Regions from separate parts of the Mesorhizobium sp. B4-1-1 genome, predicted to be linked through region 1. Evidence: predicted binding sites of a transcription regulator. Region 1 holds the regulator's gene; each other region holds the start of a gene.
The links. The regulator LexA, encoded in region 1, represses DNA repair genes until DNA is damaged. The targets are predictions, from matches to a motif close to TGTTCNNNNTGTGTTCNG.
Positions count from the first base shown of each region.

Region 2: a site for LexA is predicted at 2,013-2,030, ahead of recA (recombinase RecA). Genes of this name have one in related genera too.
Region 3: a site for LexA is predicted at 1,931-1,948, ahead of FJW10_RS27945 (metallopeptidase family protein). Genes of this name have one in related genera too.

Region 1 is NZ_VFTH01000001.1:52,957-56,437, reverse strand. Features, by position in the region: gene FJW10_RS00275 (ComEC/Rec2 family competence protein) at 1-765, shown strand, start outside; gene lexA (transcriptional repressor LexA) at 806-1,540, opposite strand; gene kynU (kynureninase) at 1,987-3,234, shown strand; gene FJW10_RS00260 (alpha/beta hydrolase) at 3,289-3,481, shown strand, end outside.
Region 2 is NZ_VFTH01000001.1:273,717-277,197, forward strand. Features, by position in the region: gene alaS (alanine--tRNA ligase) at 1-517, opposite strand, end outside; gene recA (recombinase RecA) at 857-1,954, opposite strand; gene FJW10_RS01390 (carbohydrate kinase family protein) at 2,235-3,173, shown strand; gene FJW10_RS01395 (pseudouridine-5'-phosphate glycosidase) at 3,213-3,481, shown strand, end outside.
Region 3 is NZ_VFTH01000031.1:10,370-13,850, forward strand. Features, by position in the region: gene FJW10_RS27935 (CoA ester lyase) at 7-885, shown strand; gene FJW10_RS27940 (DUF1737 domain-containing protein) at 915-1,121, shown strand; gene FJW10_RS27945 (metallopeptidase family protein) at 1,349-1,786, opposite strand; gene FJW10_RS30900 (hypothetical protein) at 1,971-3,056, shown strand; gene FJW10_RS27955 (DUF6504 family protein) at 2,998-3,481, shown strand, end outside.

The DNA of each region.
Region 1 (3,481 bases):
ATGATCGCCATCTCGGCGTGGATCTCCGAGCGCTCACCGGTCGATGCCGTCGGGCTGATCTCGATCCAGTCGGTGCTGCTGGCCACGGTCGCGCTGGTCATCGCGACGATGGCCACCACCTGGCTGAGGCTTGCCGCCATACCCTTCGCGCTCGCCGCGCTGCTGGCCATTCCCCATGCCCGCGCCCCGGATGTGCTTGTCTCGGAGGACGCGCATCTGGTGGCGATGCCGATCGGCGGCGGCGAGCTTGCCATCAACCGCACGCGCTCCAACGAGTTCACCACCGACAACTGGAAACGGGCGCTGAAAGCCGAGGAAATCGTACCGCCGGAGACGTTCGCCAAAGACGCCATGGACATCGCCGATCCCGTCCACCTGCCGCCCGGCTCGCCGTTCTATTGCACCGGCGACCTCTGCATCGGCCGGCATCCTTCCGGCGCCATCGTCGCGCTCGCCGAGAATCGCGCCAGCGCCCGGCCTGCTTGCGGTTTCGCCGACCTCATCGTCATCGACGACGCCACGGCCTACAACCCATGCCGCGATCCGCGCGTGCTTGTCGTCACCAAGCGGCAGCTGGCACGCGACGGCAGCGCCGCCATCTTCTTCGATCCGCAATCGGCAACCGCGCGGCCAACTGTTCGCTACGCGGTCGAAGAACCGTACCGGCCCTGGCACGAGCAGCGGAAATACGCGCGTGAGGCGAGGGGGCTGCCGCCCTATCAACGACCGGAAAAGCCGGCGGTCGCGCCGCAGCCTACAGAATAGATGGCACGCAGTTCCGGCGAAGACCGCCGCGCGGTTCTGCTCAGTAACGGCGGATGAGTCCGACGAGCTTACCCTGAACCTTGACCCGGTCCGGTCCGAAGATACGGGTCTCGTACGCCGGGTTGGCGGCCTCGAGCGCGATCGAGGCACCCTTGCGACGAAACCGCTTCAGGGTCGCTTCCTCGTCGTCGACCAGCGCCACCACGATCTCGCCCGGACTTGCCGTATTGGCGTTGCGGATTATGACGGTATCGCCGTCGAAGATACCGGCCTCGATCATCGAGTCGCCCTTGACCTCCAGCGCATAATGCTCGCCGCCCATGATCATGTCCGGCGGCACCGAGATCGAATGCGTCTGGTGCTGGATGGCGTCTATCGGCACGCCGGCGGCGATGCGACCCATCACGGGAATGGATACGGCCGAAACAGCGTCGTCGTCATTGCTGGGTGTCGGCGTGCGCGAGGGCGTGGCCGGCTTGACCTGGCGGCCGAGATTGCCCTGGCCGCCCTGGATGACGCTCGGCGAAAACTTTCTCGCTGCATTCAGGCCGGGCGCGATCGAGTCGGGCAGCCGCAGCACTTCAAGCGCGCGCGCACGGTTCGGCAGCCGGCGAATGAAGCCGCGTTCTTCCAGCGCCGTGATCAGCCGATGGATGCCCGATTTGGAGGCCAGGTCGAGCGCTTCCTTCATCTCGTCGAAAGACGGCGGAATCCCGCTCTCCTTGAGGCGTTCATGGATGAACATCAGCAGTTCATGTTGTTTGCGCGTCAGCATGGCGGCCCCTTGGTTCTGAAACCAGAATCAGAAAAACAAACCCAGAACAAACACTATCTGTTCCAGTTGTGTTCCGCAACCGTTTAAAGTTTAGTGAATTTGTTGAGATTTCGGAAACAATGTTGCATCCAAGCGATACTCGGCCGAGCCAGGTCGGCGGTGTCATTGATTCCGCTCGATTTTGCAGCCCTCCTCAAGCTGCAGCGCGGTCCACCACCGCCACAAAGGCGGGGGCGGGATCGCTTCGGCTTTGCGCGAATGTGCTTCACCGTGAACGAAACGGACCCAAAATGCCAACTTCGGCAATGATTCCGATCCATGGTCTTCGCCGTCTATGGACCAGCTAACATGGCGCAGAAGGTTCTTGCCGTGGCATGGACGGTGGTGAGACAACCGCCCTTGGCCAACCGCGTGAGGCGCCATGCCGAAATGGAGGCGGCAGCATGATGGGGGGAATTCCTGATCTCGCCGAGATCGAGGCGATGGATGCCGCGGATCCGCTGCGCGCCCTGCGCGATCGCTTCGTCCTGCCGGAGGGGGTGATCTACCTCGATGGGAATTCGTTGGGAGCGGCCTCGCACGCCGCATTCGACGAGTTGCGCAAGGCAGCCGCCGAGGAGTGGGCGCATGACCTCATTCGTGCCTGGAACAAGGATGGATGGTTCGACATGCCGGTCGAGCTGGGCGACCGGCTCGGGCGCCTGATCGGCGCGGCGCCGGGCCAGACCGTGGTCTGCGACACCACGTCGATCAACATCTACAAAGTGCTGCACGCGGCGATGGCGATGCGGCCGGACCGAACCGTGATCGTTGCCGAGGGCGACAGTTTTCCGACCGATATCTATATGGCCGAAGGGGTGGCCTCGACCGGAAAGAACGCTGTCCTGCGCCTGGCTGGCGTGGACGCGCCGACCATCGAGGAACTGATCGACGAACGCGTCGCGGTGGTGTTGGTCAACCACGTCAATTACAAGTCCGGCGAGTTGCGCGACATGGCGGCGCTTACGCGCATGGCGCATGACGCCGGTGCGCTGATCGTATGGGATCTCTGCCACAGCGCGGGCGCCATGCCGGTAGAACTTGACAGGGCAAGCGCCGATTTCGCCGTCGGCTGCACCTATAAATATCTCAATGGCGGGCCGGGTTCTCCTGCTTTCATCTATGCGGCCGAGCGGCATCTTGCCGATGTGCGGCAGCCGCTCAGCGGGTGGTGGAGCCATGCACGGCCGTTCGCCTTCGAGCAAGCCTATGCGCCAGGCACCGGCATCCGCCGATTTCTGTGCGGCACGCAGCCGGTCTTGTCGATGCGGACGCTGAAAGGCGCGCTCGACATCTGGAACGGCGTTGACCTGGCGACGGTGCGGAGGAAGAGCATTGCGCTGGCCGATCTGTTCATCGAACTCGTCGAAGCACGGTGCGGCGGTTACGATCTTACGCTGGAAAGCACCCGCGACGGCGCCAAACGCGGCAGCCAGATTTCCTTCATTCACCTGCATGGCTACCAGATCATGCGGGCCCTGATCGAACGCGGCGTGATCGGTGATTTTCGGGCGCCGTCGACCATGCGCTTCGGTTTTACCCCGCTCTATGTCGGCTACAGGGATGTCTGGAAGGCCGTCGAAGTGCTCGAAGACATCTTGCGGACCGGCGTCTGGCGAGAAGCCCGCTTCGCGGTCAAGACAACCGTTACCTGACCGCGGCGATGCCAATCAAAACCACTCGACATTGAGCTGATCGTGGAGGGGCCGTTGCTCAGACACCGTATTGCCGACTGGGACAACGCCTATGCCAACGGCGCGAACATCGCCGGCGGCGACCGCTGGCCCGCGGCTTGGGATCAACCGGCGCGGGCCTTTCGGGAAAAGCTGCTGGCGCAAGGCAGGGCGCGGTTCGATATCGTGTACGGCGAAGCGCCACGCAACCGGTTCGATCTGTTTCTCC
Region 2 (3,481 bases), 220 kb from region 1:
AGCACGGACCGCACGGGCCGGTGTCGCCCATCGCCCAGAAATTGTCCGAGGTCGGGATGCGGATGATGCGGTCGTCGGAGAAGCCGGCGATCTTCTTCCAGTAACCGGCCGCCTCGTCGTCGGTGTGATAGACGGTGACGAGCAGCTTGTCCTTCTTCAGGCCGAAACCCTTGGTGATCAGGTTCCAGGCAAGCTCGATCGCGCGCTCCTTGAAATAGTCGCCGAACGAGAAATTGCCGAGCATCTCGAAGAAGGTGAGATGGCGCGCGGTGTAGCCGACATTGTCGAGGTCGTTGTGCTTGCCGCCGGCACGCACGCTCTTCTGCGCGGTGGACGCTCGCGAATAGGGACGCTTCTCCAGGCCGGTGAAGACGTTCTTGAACTGCACCATGCCGGCGTTGGTGAACATCAGCGTCGGATCGTTGCGCGGCACCAGCGGGCTGGAGGCGACGATCTCGTGGCCCTCCTTGCGGAAGTAGTCGAGAAATGTCGACCGGATGTCGTTCACGCCACTCATTGCGTACTGCCTTTTCGCGAGAACCGCCGGCGTTGCCGGCGGCAAATGGGCTTTGGTGCTTAGAAGATAGATTGGCCTTTTAGCCGTAGCTCTTGAGCCTGTCCAGAAACACGGAGTTAGGTCAATCCGCCGGCGAGCGCCGGCCCGGCGCGGCCCGCAAAATGCAAAACCGCCGGCGCGAAGGCCGGCGGTTTCGGGTACGCAATACTCAAGAACTCGGTTACATAAGCATAAGCCGATAAACAAGGATTGTGGCCGAACTCCGACTAAGCCGACGAATAGCTTTCGCCCAGTCCCGAACAGGAAACGGCTGCGCGGTCTTCCTGGAGCGAACCGGCCCTACAAGGCGCCGGCTTCGTCCTCGAAACCGTCGTCGCCGCCTTCGGAGCCGCCATTCTCGAGGAATTTCTCGGCGATCAGCCCGGCATTCTGGCGCAATGCAAGTTCGACCTCACGCGCCGTATCGGGATTGTCGCGCAGGAACAGTTTTGCGTTCTCGCGGCCCTGGCCGAGGCGCTGCGAATTGTAGGAGAACCAGGCACCCGACTTCTCGATGACGCCGGCCTTGACGCCGAGATCGATCAGTTCGCCGGTCTTCGACACGCCCTCGCCATACATGATGTCGAACTCGACCACCTTGAAGGGCGGGGCCAGCTTGTTCTTCACCACCTTGACGCGGGTCTGGTTGCCGACGACTTCGTCGCGGTCCTTGACCGAGCCGATGCGGCGGATGTCGAGGCGCACCGAGGCGTAGAATTTCAGCGCGTTGCCGCCGGTGGTCGTCTCGGGCGAGCCGAACATGACGCCGATCTTCATGCGGATCTGGTTGATGAAGATGACCATTGTGTTGGAGCGCGAGATCGAGGCGGTCAGCTTGCGCAGCGCCTGGCTCATCAGGCGAGCCTGAAGACCGGGCAGCGAATCGCCCATCTCGCCTTCGATTTCGGCGCGCGGCGTCAGTGCCGCCACCGAGTCGACGACCAGCACGTCGATGGCGCCCGAACGCACCAGCGTGTCGCAGATTTCCAGTGCCTGCTCGCCGGTGTCGGGCTGCGAGATCAAAAGGTTCTCGAGGTCGACGCCAAGCTTGCGGGCATAGACCGGGTCGAGCGCGTGCTCGGCATCGACGAAGGCGCAGATGCCGCCCTTCTTCTGGGCTTCCGCCACCGTGTGCAGCGCCAGCGTCGTCTTGCCCGAGCTTTCCGGACCGTAAATCTCGATGATGCGGCCGCGCGGCAGGCCGCCGACGCCGAGCGCGATGTCGAGGCCGAGCGAGCCGGTCGGCACGGTTTCGATCTCGACCACCTGCTCGTTGGCGCCGAGCCGCATGATCGAGCCCTTGCCGAAAGCGCGCTCGATTTGCGACAGCGCCGCGTCCAGAGCCTTTGATTTGTCCACTGCCTTATCCTCTACAAGCCGCAAAGAATTCTGAGCCATGATACATCACCCCTTGGTCGTCAATGAAGGCCGGACAATCCGTGATCCCTGCTTGTTTTGTACCTTTTTTGTTCTCATTTGGCAAGGGGCAGCAAGCAGCTGAAAAACAATCAATATCTGGCTATGTTCTTTCTTTGTCCCACCAGGGCTTGAGCGAAACAGAACCACTGGTCCAGAAGAGATTTGATATCCCATGTCCCGAATCGCGGCGCCGATTGCGGGGCGACGCGCAGAAACCTAGTGTGCGCAGCCAACCATCAACCAAGGTTACCATATCCGCATGCCGACATCCCCAACAATCCTGGCGCTGGGCGGAGCCCATATCGACCGGCGCGGCCAGGTCTCGGGCGCCTATGTGCCCGCCGCTTCAAATCCCGGCATCATGCGCGAGGACGTCGGCGGCGTGGTTTTCAACGCGCTGCGCAGCGTGGTCAAGCGCGGCGTGTCGGCCTCGCTGGTATCGGTGCGCGGCGGCGACGCCGCGGCCGACACCGTCGCCTTGGCGATCGACAACGCCGGAATAGCGGACCTCTCCGTGGTGTTCCTCGACCGCACGACGCCGAGCTACACGGCGTTGATCGACGCCGAAGGTGAGCTGATCGTCGGGCTGGCCGACATGGCGCTCTACGATCTTGCCTTCCCCAAGCAGATGAGGCGTTCCAAGGTGCGCGAGGCGATAGCCGCGGCCGACGCCATCCTGTGCGACGCCAACCTGCCGACGGCGGCGCTGGAGCGCATGGTAGCGCTTGCCGGTGGCCGGCCGGTCTTCGCCATCGCCGTCTCGCCGGCCAAGGTCGTGCGCCTTGCGCCGCTGCTCGACGACCTGTCGCTGCTTTTCATGAACCGCCGCGAAGCCGCAGCGTTGGCCGGCGCCGAGCTATCGGGCGAAACCCTTGTCGACGCGCTCAGGCGGGCCGGCCTGAATGCCGGTGTGGTCACGTCCGGCAGCGCCTCGGTTCTGGGCTTCGACGACACCGGCATCTTCGAGATCGATCCACCCGCGCCGCGCAAGATTGCCGACGTGACCGGGGCCGGCGACGCCTTGACCGGCGCAACGGTCGCCGCCTTGCTGCGCGGCCTGCCGCTGCGTGCCGCGCTGCGCGAAGGCCTTGCCGCGGCGATGCTGGCCATCGAGAGCCCGGAGGCCGTGCCGTCCTTCACCGCGGGCAACTTCATGCAGGCGCTTGGCCTTGTGCCGGAGCCGCGGGAGGTGGCATAGGGCCACCAGACATCCACTTCCTCCTGACCGGAGACAGCCATGACGCCCGACACCGCCCGCCCTTTCGTCGACATCCACCCGCCCGTGGCGGAGGCGCTTGCCGCCGGCCGGCCGGTGGTGGCGCTGGAAAGCACCATCATCACCCACGGCATGCCCTACCCCGACAATGGCGCGATGGCCGCCAAGGTCGAACAGATCATCATCGATGGCGGCGCGATGCCTGCGACGATCGCCGTGGTCGACGGCCGCATCAAGATAGGCCTGTCCGACGGCGAACGCGAATCGCTTGCCATGACCGGCGACGCCAT
Region 3 (3,481 bases), on a different contig from region 1:
TCGGCCATGGCTCAGGAACCCTACCGCCCGCGCCGCTCGGTGCTTTACATTCCCGCCTCGAACGACAAGGCGCTCGCCAAAATCGGCGCCTTGGCCTGCGACGCCGTCATCATCGATCTCGAGGACGCCGTCCTGCCCGCCGACAAGAAAGCCGCGCGCGACAAGATTGCCGGCATCCTTGGCCGGCGCGAAAAACGCTGCGAAATGGTGGTGCGCGTCAACCCGCTCGCCAGCGAATGGGGCGCCGACGATCTGTTGGCCATGGCCAAGGCCGAGCCCGACGGCATTCTCCTGCCCAAGATCGGCACGCCGCGCGACATCCTCGAGGCGGGTGACCTGCTCGACGACAATTTCGCGCCGGACGGCGTGAAACTGTGGGCGATGGTCGAGACGCCCAAAGCGCTGCTCAACATCGGCGCCATCGCCGAGCTTGGCCGCGATCCAGCGTCGCGCCTCGCTTGTTTCGTCGCCGGAACGAATGACCTGGTGAAGGCGACCGGCATCCTGGCGACGCCCGACCGGCGCTATCTGATGCCCTGGCTGATGCAACTGGTGCTCGCCGCGCGGGCCGGCGGCCTCGACGTGATCGACGGCGTCGCCAATGATTTTCGCGACCTCGACGCCCTGGCGCGCGAATGCGCCGACGGCGCGGCCATGGGTTTCGACGGCAAGTCGCTGATCCATCCCGCCCAGATCGAGCCGGCGAACCGCGCCTTCACGCCGTCGCCCGAGGCGCTGGCCAGGGCCCGTGCGATCAGGGATGCGTTCGCGCGGCCCGAAAATACCGGCAGGGGCGTGATCGCGATGGACGGCCGCATGGTCGAGCGGCTGCATCTGGCGGAAGCCGAGAAACTTCTGGCGAAGGCGATAATCATCGGCGCATGATGCGCCGATATTCAAGACAGGCTCGAAAAATGAAACTCTACCGCTTTCTGTCCGGCCCGGACGATTCAACCTTCTGCCACAAGGTGACGGCGGCCCTGAACAAGGGCTGGCACCTGTTCGGCTCGCCGACCTACGCCTATGACAAGAAGACCAAGTCGATGCGCTGCGGCCAGGCCGTGGTGAAGGATGTCGAAGGTCAGGACTACGGCCCGGACACCAAGCTGAGCGACTGGTAGAAAGGACGCAACCCCCACTTCGTCATTCTAGGGCGGAGCAGGAGCGAAGCTCCGTCGCGCAGACCCTAGAGGCGCAGCGGATCAGAATATAGGGGACGTTTGCGGGTGTCGGGCGGCAAGCGTTCCGTTCTGCACCGCGGGTTTGGTGTTGATGGAACGGCATGGATCCTAGGGTCTGCGCGCGTCGCTTCGCTTCTTGCTTCGCCCTAGGATGACGAAGTGCGCGCTCAGCCCGCCGCCGCCTGCTCGGCCGCTTCCTCGATGCGCTCCATGTCGTCGTCCGACAGGCCGAAATGGTGGCCGATCTCGTGGATCAGCACGTGGGTGACGATGTCGCCCATCGTCTCTTCGTTCTCGGCCCAGTAGTCGAGTATGGCGCGGCGGTAGAGCGTGATGCGGTTCGGCCCCTCGCCGGTCTGCGGGTTCCAGCGCTCGGCGATGCCACGTCCTTCGAACAGGCCGAGCAGGTCGAAAGGCGTCTCCAGCGACAGGTCGTCCATGATCTCGTCGGTCGGGAAATCGGCGATCTGGATAATGATCTCGCCGGTGAGCTTGCGGAATTCGTCCGGCAGATGGGCATAGGTCTCCAGCGCCAGAAGCTCCATCTCGTCCATCGACGGGGAGAGCTGGTCGTGCCAGGTGCGTGTCTTATAGATGCGGGCCATGAAATTTCCTTTGATCCCGGCATATAGGCTTTCGCGCGGGTCGAGGCAAATGAGCCGGCTGGGCGTTCGCTTTCAGGGTAAAGGCTCGAAGGAATAAATTCCTTGTGACTCTGCTTGACTCTTCCGGACGCCTCTGGAATCTATAGGAACATAACAGGAACAATTGCTGCTGGAAGTGAACGTCATGGCGATGAGCGCCGTGGCGCGGGACACTGTTTTTGCCCTGCGCCGCCAGATCGCGAAGATCGAGGGAACGCTGCCCGAGCGCCTGCAGGCGCCGACGGCTGGCGCGCCTGGGGCGATTCCAGGAGAAGTGCGAAGCGGTCTTCCGTCCGCAATTGCGGAAAAGCTGAACCGCTCTGGCGATGCCACCGGACCGGATATGACGCGGGACAGGACGATCGTCCGGCGTGGGCTCGCCGTGGCTTCGGCGGACGCCTTCCTGCATACCGGCATCGGTCGCCTCGATGCCGCCCTCGGCGGCGGCCTGCCCAAGGCGGCGCTCAGCGAAATCCATGGCCTGGAGACCCGCGATGCCGGCGCCGTTGCCGGCTTCGCGCTGTCGCTCGTAAGCCTGGTCCTCAGAGAGAAGCAGGGCCTGCCGATCCTCTGGGTCGGCACGGCGGAAATTTTCCACGAGGCCGGCTTTCCCTATGCCAGGGGCCTTCACGCCCTGTTCGGCATCGAGCCGGAGCAATTGCTGTTTTCCGAGGCGCCAAAACTGCTCGATGCGCTGTGGATCGCCGAGGAGGCCGCCCGCATGACGGCCTTTGCCGCGGTCATCCTCGAGATCCGCGGAAGTCCGCGGCGGCTCGACCTCACCGCCACGCGCCGGCTGCACGCCCGCGCCCAGAATGCCGGCCGGCCGCTGCTTTTGCTGCGCCAGGCCGGCGAGGCCGACCCCACTGCCGCCCCGGTGCGCCTCATCGTCTCGGCGGCGGCGGCGGCAAGCCGCGAAACCGTCGCCGGGCCGCTCGCCGGCTCGATCGGCCGCCCCGCCTTCAAACTCGATATCGGCAAGAGCCGCACGGCCCTGCCCGGACAATTCACACTGGAGTGGAACCCAAATGAGCACGCTTTTGCAGAAAGAACAGAGAATTCTGTCGCTGTGGTTCCCGCATCTGGCCGCGGAGCGGATCCTGCGCCAGCGCCTGGGGCGGTCCTGGCGTTCCCGGCCCCCGCATCACCTGCCGTCACCTCACCCGCCGCTTGTGATCAGCCATCGCGACAACAACACCCAGCGCATCGCGGCCCTCGACGAGCGGGCTGAGGCGCTCAGATTGAAGCGCGGCATGGGCATCGCCGATGCGCGCGCCATGCATCCCTCGATCGATGTGGTCGAGGCCGACACGGAAGCCGACCGCCGGCTGCTCGAAGGCCTTGCCGACTGGTGCGACCGCTACACGCCGTTGGTGGCGATCGACGGCGAGGACGGGCTGTTCCTCGACGTCACCGGCTGCACGCATCTGTTCGGCGGCGAGCGCGCCATGCAGGACGAGATCCTCACCCGCTTCTTCCAGCAGGGTTTCGATGTCCGCGCCGGGCTGGCTTCGACGCCGGGCGCCGCCTGGGCGGCGGCGCGCTTCCATGGCGACCGCATCATCGCCGGCGGCGAGGAGGAGGCGCTGCTTTCGCCGCTGCCATTGTCGGCGCTGCGCATCGCGCCGGAAACCCGCGCCGGCCTGGAAAGCGTGG